3 linked regions of the Siphonobacter curvatus genome follow. The main gene of each other region encodes a partner of the protein of the gene in region 3 in a complex. Links are inferred from orthologs where the notes say so. Each region holds a gene or a part of one and is shown on either strand. Other genes may lie near its edges. The genes, in order: C5O19_RS07840, accC and accD.

What was found.
Region 1: the proteins of accD (region 3) and C5O19_RS07840 are in contact, whole or in part, in a solved structure (PDB 8UXZ), measured with the Escherichia coli proteins. The link is inferred for Siphonobacter curvatus from one-to-one orthologs.
Region 2: the proteins of accD (region 3) and accC are in contact, whole or in part, in a solved structure (PDB 8UXZ), measured with the Escherichia coli proteins. The link is inferred for Siphonobacter curvatus from one-to-one orthologs.

What each region holds. Positions count from the first base shown.
Region 1 is NZ_PTRA01000001.1:1,901,298-1,904,433, forward strand. What follows is about bases 101-3,077. They hold C5O19_RS07840 (acetyl-CoA carboxylase carboxyltransferase subunit alpha), read right to left. Parts: upstream 2,078-3,077; coding sequence 1,124-2,077; downstream 101-1,123. Other genes in these bases: C5O19_RS07830 (site-2 protease family protein), read right to left, coding at 101-409; C5O19_RS07835 (HAD family hydrolase), read right to left, coding at 446-1,057; C5O19_RS07845 (MBL fold metallo-hydrolase RNA specificity domain-containing protein), read right to left, coding at 2,228-3,077. Outside these bases: more of C5O19_RS07830, read right to left, coding at 1-100; more of C5O19_RS07845, read right to left, coding at 3,078-3,136. UniProt on the Escherichia coli protein: Component of the acetyl coenzyme A carboxylase (ACC) complex. First, biotin carboxylase catalyzes the carboxylation of biotin on its carrier protein (BCCP) and then the CO(2) group is transferred by the carboxyltransferase to acetyl-CoA to form malonyl-CoA.
Region 2 is NZ_PTRA01000003.1:193,383-196,412, forward strand. What follows is about bases 139-3,009. They hold accC (acetyl-CoA carboxylase biotin carboxylase subunit), read left to right. Parts: upstream 139-839; coding sequence 840-2,180; downstream 2,181-3,009. Other genes in these bases: efp (elongation factor P), read left to right, coding at 139-221; accB (acetyl-CoA carboxylase biotin carboxyl carrier protein), read left to right, coding at 276-749; C5O19_RS17930 (amino acid permease), read left to right, coding at 2,358-3,009. Outside these bases: more of efp, read left to right, coding at 1-138; more of C5O19_RS17930, read left to right, coding at 3,010-3,030. UniProt on the Escherichia coli protein: This protein is a component of the acetyl coenzyme A carboxylase complex; first, biotin carboxylase catalyzes the carboxylation of the carrier protein and then the transcarboxylase transfers the carboxyl group to form malonyl-CoA.
Region 3 is NZ_PTRA01000003.1:91,824-94,941, reverse strand. Bases 133-3,091 are described here. They hold accD (acetyl-CoA carboxylase, carboxyltransferase subunit beta), read left to right. Parts: upstream 133-1,164; coding sequence 1,165-2,019; downstream 2,020-3,091. Other genes in these bases: C5O19_RS17420 (family 20 glycosylhydrolase), read left to right, coding at 2,132-3,091; fbaA (class II fructose-bisphosphate aldolase), read right to left, coding at 133-707. Outside these bases: more of fbaA, read right to left, coding at 1-132; more of C5O19_RS17420, read left to right, coding at 3,092-3,118.

The sequences.
Region 1 (3,136 bases), on a different replicon or contig from region 3:
ATCCGTACCAAAGTAGGCCTAAAGCCACGAAAAAGCCCGCCAGCGGTCCCGCTATGCCAATGTCAAAATACTGAATATTGGTTTTGACCCGACTCCGTAGCTTGATAAAGGCTCCCATGGTACCAATCGTGGTGAAAGGGCCGAGCCAGAGGGGAATGTAGTAGGGTAGAGTAACCTTAACCTTATTAAAGCGAGCCGTAAAATAGTGACCAAATTCGTGTACAGTCAGTACCGCCAGAAAAGGAAGTGAAAACGCCAGTCCGCCCAGAATGTCCGAAATGGTTAAGGGAGGATTGGCGTAAAAAAGAGAAGTTCCGTTCGTCCATTCCGCCCCCGCAATCGTGGTAGTTACAATGGTTAGAACAAATAGAATGAGTTGGGTATATAAACGACGCCGGGTACGGCTCATACAGTCAAGGCTTTCGAGAAATGTGGCTCCGGCGGGTTAGTAATCGAGTAATTTGTCAAGTACGGTGCCGAGCGGATTCAACCAGATGGTTTGTATACCAACGGTTGCGGCCGATTCAATATTATCAGCGTTGTCGTCAATAAATACGCTTTCTTCGGGCAAAAGTCCGCCACCTTCCTGCAGGGCATGACGGTAAAATTCCGGATCGGGTTTCATGAAACCCATTTCATACGAAAGAAAAGGTTTTTCAAACAGACTCATGAAATCGTAGCCCACGGCGGCGGCTCGCTTCACGATTTCCCGAACGTGAATGGGATTCGTATTACTCAGCAGAAATACGCGATACGATTTACTAAGGTCCTGAATGCGGTCGAGGCGGGCCTTAGGCATGTCGAGCAACAAGGTACACCAGGCCGTATCAATGGTTTCGTCCGACCAGTCGCTATTGAATTCTTTACGAAGCAACGCTTTAAAATCCGCTTCGTTGATTTTTCCAATCTCAAACTGATGGAAGAACGCTTTTTCGTGAAACAGACGCGTGGCTTCTTCTTCAGAAATACCCGCCAGTTCGGCAAACGCCCGGTAGGTAAGAGGAACGTCAATATCAATGATGACATTCCCCATATCGAAAATGAGGTTTTTGATCATAGGAAGAAGAATAGCGATCGGTCTACCCGTGGTGTACCAGAAATACGGTAGACCGATCGCGAAAACTTACTCAACAAACACGCCCATTTTCGAGAATTTCTCAATGCGTTGATTGATCCGTTCTTCGGGTGAAAGAGCCTGTAGGGCAATGAGTCGGTTGATGATTTCTCCTTTGAGAATTTCGGACATCCGGTCGTGGTCGAGGTGAGCACCGCCGAGGGGTTCGGGAATGATTCCATCGACCAGTCCATTGCTGCTCATGTCCGTTGCGGTAAGCTTGAGGGCTTCAGCGGCCTGTTCCTTGTAATCCCAACTCCGCCAGAGAATGGACGAGCAGGATTCCGGAGAGATTACCGAATACCAAGTATTTTCCAGCATCAGTACCTGATCACCAATGGCAATACCCAGGGCTCCACCGGAAGCTCCTTCGCCAATGATGATACAAATGACGGGTACAGTTAACATGAACATATCCCGAAGGTTACGGGCAATGGCTTCACCTTGTCCGCGTTCTTCCGCTTCCAGTCCGGGGAATGCACCGGGCGTATCAATAAGCGTAATGATGGGGCAGTTGAATTTTTCTGCCATTTTCATCAGACGCAGGGCCTTGCGATAACCTTCGGGGTTGGGCATACCGAAGTTACGGTACTGCCGTTCTTTAGTATTACGACCTTTCTGCTGACCAATGATCATGACGGGGTGACCATCGATATTCGCAAAACCACCCACAATCGCCTTATCATCGGCAACCTGACGATCGCCGTGGATTTCAATAAAATCCGTACAGATCCGGTGCAGGTAATCTTGCGTATACGGACGATCAGGGTGACGTGAAACTTGTACCCGCTGCCAGCGAGTCAGGTTACGGAACGTCTCTTTCTTAAGATCTACTAACTGGTTTTCTAAGACTGCAGTAGCGGCCGAAACATCAAGATTTTTTTCGGCGGCCAGCCGTTTCATTTCGTCAATTCGGGATTCGAGTTCGGCAATGGGCCGTTCAAAGTCGAGTAATGTTCGCATAAACAAGTTTCTGAGTTCTTATTCGTGAGCCATTGGCCACGTACCCAAAGGTTAGAACACAACAAAAGTAATAAGAAAAGCGGGGTTACGGTGGAAATTAGCATTTTGAGTAACGAATGCCTGGTCGTCCTTTCCGCTTCAGTAAACGATTTATAATTCGAAACTCTCTCCTTTCATGGGAATGCGGACATCGCTGAAACCTTCGTCATGGAGTCGATTGGCAAAGGTTTGCATGGAGGTTTCCTCTCCGTGAATGAGAAAAATTTTCTTAAGCTTCTGCGGCGATTGTTGCTTCACAAAATTTACGAGATCCTGCTGATCTCCGTGGCCACTGAAGACATCAATTTTTTCAATTTTTGCCTGAACCGCGTATTCGTTGTCCTTGATTCGTAGCGTATTCTGTCCGTTCAGCAATCGCCAGCCCAGCGTGTCTTCGGCGGCATAACCCACCAGCAGAATGGTACAGTACGGATTGCCGATGTTGGCGGCCACGTGTTGTTCAACCCGGCCACCGGAAACCATGCCCGAAGCTGAAATAATGATACAGGGTTCGTTATGATTCGAGATGGCCCGACTAGCCTTTTCACTTTCAATAAAAGTCAGGTTCTGAAAATCGAACAGACGACCGTGCTTTTGTTTAAAGTTCTGCGATTCGGGATTGAGAAATTTGCTGTGACGATCGTAAACTTTCGTCGTCGAATGAGCCAAGGGGCTGTCGCTAAATACGCGAATCGGTTTAAAACCTTGTTCGGAATACAGGCGATTCAGCGTAAAGAGTAAGGCCTGCGTCCGGCCTACTGAGAAAGCAGGAATAATCAGACGCCCCGGAATATTGATGCAGGTACGGCGGATCACATCGGCCAGAGCTTCCTCGGGGGATCGGTTATCTTCGTGTAAACGGCTACCGTAGGTGCTTTCACAAACCAGATAATCCACTTCCGGTACGGGACTAGGTTCGACGTGCAGGGGATAATTTTTACGCCCCAGATCACCCGAAAAACAAATGGATTTTTTTTGTCCTTTTTCTTTCGTTTCCAGAATGATGTGAGCCGCTCCCAG
Region 2 (3,030 bases), 100 kb from region 3 along the record:
ATACGGAAACGGAAGCTCCCTTAACGATGGAATTACCTCCCTTTGTTGAACTGGAAGTAACCTACGCTGAGCCCGGTATCCGCGGGGATACGGCCAACTCCCCCAAGAAACCCGTAGAAGTAGAAACGGGTGCTAAAATCATGGTACCTCTGTTTATCGAGCAAGGTGAAAAAATCCGGATCGATACCCGTACCTACGATTACGTAGAACGCGTAAAGTAATACCGCCAGTCGGCCTGTACGCGTCGACTCTTCAAGACCGAAAATTCATTCACAATGGAAACCAAAGACATACAACATCTACTTGATTTCATCGCCCAATCTGGATTGGACGAAGTAAACATTGAAACGACTGACCTGAAAATCAGCGTGAAGCGTTACGCGGGTGTAGCAGCCCCCGTGGCGGCTCCAGCTCCGGTAGCCGCCCCCGCTGCCGCTCCGGCTCCGGTAGCTACTCCGAGTGCTCCGGCGGCTCCGGCCCAGCCTGCAGCGGCGGCGGAAGCTTCCAACCTGATTACGGTTAAGTCGCCCATGATCGGTACGTTCTACCGGGCGGGTAGCCCCGATGCTCCGGCATTCGTGGAAGTAGGTACGGAAATCAAGCCTGGTAAAGTAGTTTGTGTGGTTGAAGCCATGAAACTTTTCAACGAAATCGAGTCAGAAGTATCCGGCCGTATCGTGAAAGTACTGGTTGAAAATGCCACGCCGGTTGAATACGACCAGCCTCTGTTCTTAGTTGAACCTGTGTAAGTTAGTTTTCTGTTTTCAGTCGTCCGTTTTCACTAGGAGCGGGCGGTGATTTTATCGAATACAGAAAACCGAAAACTGCAAACTGAAAAGATGTTTAAGAAGATATTGATTGCCAACCGTGGCGAGATTGCCCTGCGGATCATCCGTACCTGTCGGGAAATGGGTATTAAAACGGTGGCTGTATACTCGACTGCCGATCGCGAAAGTCTGCACGTACGTTTTGCGGATGAGGCAGTATGTATCGGGCCTCCGCCAAGTCGCCAGTCTTATTTAAGTATCCCCAATTTGATTTCAGCGGCTGAAGTAACCGGTGCGGATGCCATTCACCCCGGTTATGGATTCCTTTCGGAAAATGCCGAGTTTTCGCAAATCTGCCGCGAATACGGAATCAAGTTCATTGGCGCTACTCCCGAGCAAATCAATTCCATGGGTGATAAGGCTACGGCCAAGGCAACCATGAAAGCCGCTGGTGTACCGGTTATCCCCGGTTCCGACGGTTTGCTGGAATCCCTTGAGCAGGGAATCGAGTTAGCCCGTGGTATTTACCCCGTCATCATCAAGGCTACGGCCGGTGGAGGTGGACGCGGTATGCGGGTCATTCGCAGCGAAGAAGAATTTGAAAAAGCCTGGCACGACGCTCGTACGGAATCGGCGGCGGCGTTCGGCAACGATGGTCTGTACATGGAGAAATTCGTGGAAGAACCCCGTCACATCGAAATTCAGATCGTAGGAGATCAATTTGGTCGGGTATGCCACCTGTCCGAACGCGATTGCTCCATCCAGCGTCGTCACCAGAAACTGGTCGAAGAAACGCCTTCTCCCATCATTACGCCGGAGTTACGGGCAAAAATGGGTGAAGCGGCCATCAAAGGAGCATCCGCCATCGGTTACGAAGGAGCGGGTACCATTGAGTTCCTCGTCGACAAACACGGTAACTTCTACTTCATGGAAATGAATACCCGTATTCAGGTTGAACACCCGATTACGGAAGAAGTAACCGATTTCGATTTGATCAAAGAACAAATCAAAGTGGCCGCCGGTGTACCCATTTCAGGTCAGAGCTACAGTCCGAAACTGTACTCCATGGAATGTCGCATCAATGCCGAAGATCCCGGACATAATTTCCGTCCGGCTCCCGGCAAAATCACGACGCTGCACCTGCCCGGTGGACATGGCGTACGGATTGACAGCCACGTATACGCGGGTTACACCATTCCGCCGAACTATGATTCCATGATTGCCAAGGTGATCGTAACGGGTCAGAGTCGGGAGGAAGTGATTACGCGGATGAAACGGGCTCTGTCGGAATTCGTCATCGAAGGCGTAAAAACGACGATTCCTTTCCATTTGCGACTCATGGACGATCCGTCCTTCCAAAGCGGACAGTTCACGACGCAATTCCTCAATGACTTCGATTTCAGCGGACTTTAAGAGTCAACTGCTAGGGATACTGAAAAAGGCTGGAGCGATCCAGCCTTTTTTTATGGCTTGAAAGTCCGCAAACTGGCCGCACTTTCGTTCCAGATGATCCTATTTTCAGGCTCAATGGTAGCGGGATCGCCCTTCGCAAATTATATTTACAAAATTCCCTACCAAAAAGATAGATTAATGAGCCGGATTAAGTCCATTGCTTCGCTGCAAACCGAAGCTGCCCAGCAAGGTAGTAATACCCTAAAACGAAGCCTGAGTTCCTGGAATTTAATTGCCATTGGTATTGGCGTAATCATCGGAGCCGGACTTTTTTCGCTCACGGGTATCGCCGCAGCCAACAATACGGGTCCGGCCGTTGTACTATCCTTTTTGCTAGCGGCTGTTGGATGTGCGTTCAGTGCCCTGTGTTACGCCGAATTTGCGGCCATGGTGCCCGTAGCGGGTAGTGCGTATACGTATGCTTACGCCACCATGGGCGAACTTTTTGCTTGGATCATCGGCTGGGATTTAATCCTCGAATACTCCGTAGGAGCGGCTACCGTTTCGATTAGCTGGTCGCAGTACCTGATTAAATTTCTGGCTTCCTACGGGATTCATCTGCCACCGCAGTGGGTACGCGGTCCTTTTGAAGCCGTAACGCTGGCCGACGGTAGTACGGTCAGCGGAATTATGAATGTACCGGCCCTGCTTATTCTCTGGATCATCACTGCTATTATCATTCGGGGTACAAAGGGCTCGGCCTGGGTAAATGGCATCATCGTGGCGATCAAAGTTGCGGTCGTAATTGTGTTTATTGCGTTGGGTATTCAGTACATCAAACCGGAAAACTACCATCCCTTCATTCCTGAAA
Region 3 (3,118 bases):
TGCAGTTTTACGTTACCGGGTTTGTATACGCCGTGCACGTTACCGAACGCCGCAGCTACCGTAAAGCGGCTGGAGATGGCGTTGAGTTTTTCGTACGAATACGCTACTTCTTCGGGCTGGGTATACAGACGTGAAGAATCTACATCGGAGTTATCCACACCGTCTTCTTCACCACCCGTTACGCCTAATTCAATTTCCAGCGTCATGCCCATTTTGGCCATCCGCTCGAGGTATTTCGAAGAAATTTCGATGTTTTCTTCCAGCGATTCTTCTGACAAATCAAGCATGTGCGAAGAGTACAGGGGCTTGCCCGTCTGAGCGAAGAATTTCTCTCCGGCTTCCAGTACGCCGTCAATCCAAGGAAGGATTTTCTTGGCACAGTGGTCCGTGTGCAGTACAACGGGCACACCATAGCGTTCGGCCAGTAAGTGAATATGTTGAGCTCCTGAAATAGCTCCGGCGATAGCGGCTTGTTCGTTATCGTTTTTCAGGCCTTTTCCTGCGTAAAACTGAGATCCGCCGTGGGAAAATTGAATGATGACGGGAGAATTCAGGTCGCGTGCTGTTTCCAGTACTGCGTTTACCGTACTGCTGGAAATAACGTTGACAGCCGGAAGAGCAAATTGGTGTTTCTTAGCGAGTTCGAATAACTCCTGAACGGCATCTCCTGAAAGAACGCCCGGAGCAATTTGAGTTGCATTGGCCATACTAAGCGTTGAAATGTGATGATTATGAACTAAATTTTTTTACTCGTATCGAAAGAAGTTCGTCGTTTCTGAAACTGTGTATCCCGTTGAAACCAACCATACGAGGTTCGTTGTACGAGAACTTCAAGTTGATGAAGAAGAAGCATCTTACCAGAATCTTCCGGCCTGACCGGAAGGCGGCTGGCCATCAGCGGCTACAAACTTAGGCATTTTTCCTTCATCCGTCGTACTTCCATTTAAATAAGGTACAGAATCACTTTTTCGTTTCCAATCGGGGCCTGAAAAATCCAAAAAATCATAAAAAACGCATTAAAGCCGCCTCGAAAAGTACAAAAACTAACCAATAGCTAGTTTGCAAACCTAGGAATGGCCTATCTTTGATGTCCCAAATCAAGCTTTAGGTTTAGTGCCCGTCTGTTAGGGCTGCCTAAGCACTAAACTTCAAAAACTCTAACACATGTCTTGGTTCACCCGGAAAGACAAGGGTATTCAAACCCCCACTGAAGCCAAGCGGGAAGCTCCCGACGGGCTTTGGTACAAGTGCCCTCAGTGCGGGAACATCATGCATACCCGCGAGCACAAGCTGCAGGCTTATACCTGCTCGAAATGCAATTACCACGAAAAAGTCGGTTCGCAGGAGTATTTTGAACTGCTCTTCGACGATACCCTTTATACTGAACTCGATCCGACGATGACGTCGGATGATCCGCTCCACTTCAAAGATACCAAAGCTTATCCCGACCGGATCAAGGCTACCGAACGTAAAACGGGCCTGAAAGATGCGGTTCGTACGGGTTATGGCAAAGTACAGGGCATCGATATGGTGGTGGCGTGTATGGACTTTAACTTCATCGGCGGTTCGATGGGCTCGGTGGTGGGTGAAAAAATCGCCCGGGCGATGGATTACTCCCTGAAAAACCGGATTCCCCTCCTGATGATCTCCAAATCAGGGGGTGCCCGGATGATGGAAGCAGGATTCTCGCTCATGCAAATGGCGAAAACGTCGGCGAAAATTGCTCTGCTCGATCAGGCCAAAATTCCCTACATCTCGCTTCTGACCGATCCTACCACGGGCGGCGTAACGGCTTCGTTTGCCATGCTGGGTGATTTCAACATCTCCGAACCCGGAGCCCTCATCGGCTTTGCGGGTCCCCGCGTCATTCGCGAAACCATCGGTAAAGATCTGCCTAAAGGCTTCCAGAGTGCCGAATTTGTGCAGGAACACGGCTTCCTCGACTTCATCGTGGATCGCAAGGATTTGAAAGATCGTCTGGCGAAATTGCTGGAAATCATCTGGGTCAAGCCTGCGTAAAACCCTATTTCAGTATAAAAAGCCTGGGTCCCACGACTCAGGCTTTTTTCGTATCCCTACAGATCGTTTGTTCTTAGTATCTTTATCGCAACCATTTTAACTTCTTCACTGTATGCGTGGTCGCTTGTCGCTGGCTTTTCTCTGGCTCTGTACCTTATTTTTTATCGGTTGTAAATCTTCGGAACAAGCATCGGAGGGCTCTTCGGTAGCGATCTCCTGGAAATTAATTTCCAACTTCACCGATACTCCCTCTGGTTTTAAAGCCCGTTTTATCTTCAAAAATAATGGTAGTGAAACGTTGGGTAACAAGGGCTGGACGCTGTACTTCAACATGTCTCCCCGCCCGATTCTGGCTTCCAAAACACCGTCTCCGGCTACCGTCGAACACATCAACGGCGACTGGTACAAGCTCACGCCCAACGAAAGTTTTGAGCTGAAACCCGGTGCCAGTCTGGAAATTCCCTACGAAGCTTCGGTCGCTATCATCAAGGAAACAGATGCCCCGATGGGTCTGTATTTTGTGCATACGGACGGAAAAGAAGAGAAAATCGAAGAAGTAGCCGACTATACAGTCGAACCGTTCACAGAAAAAGAACAAATCCTACGCGGCCCCAACGATCAGATTCCTCTGCCCACGGCGGCCTATCAGTATCAGCAAAATGCGGCCCTGAGTCTGGTTTCGCCGGAACAACTGCCGGTCTTGATTCCGTCTCCGGTGAAGGTGACTAAAACGGCGGGCTCCATTAGTCTGACGAAGGAATGGCCCATTTATTACGCGAAAGGGCTGGCCAATGAAGCTGCGTTTCTGGCTCAACGCCTCCAGGTACTGACGGGCACCTCGTTTGTGACCAAAGAAGGAACGAGTACGGAGCAACGGATTCAGCTCAGTACGGGTTCCGTGGCTGTCAACGGTGTTACGAGCGAAGCCTATCAACTGAACATAGCTGCCAACGGTATCCAGATCGTGGGAAGTGATGCGGCCGGGGTTTTCTACGGCGTAGAAAGTTTACTGGCTTTGGCTCCGGTTGCTGCCTACCAGAAAGCGACCGCTCCCCTGGCCCTACCGCAGGTACAGGTAGAAGACGCTCCCCGCTTCAAA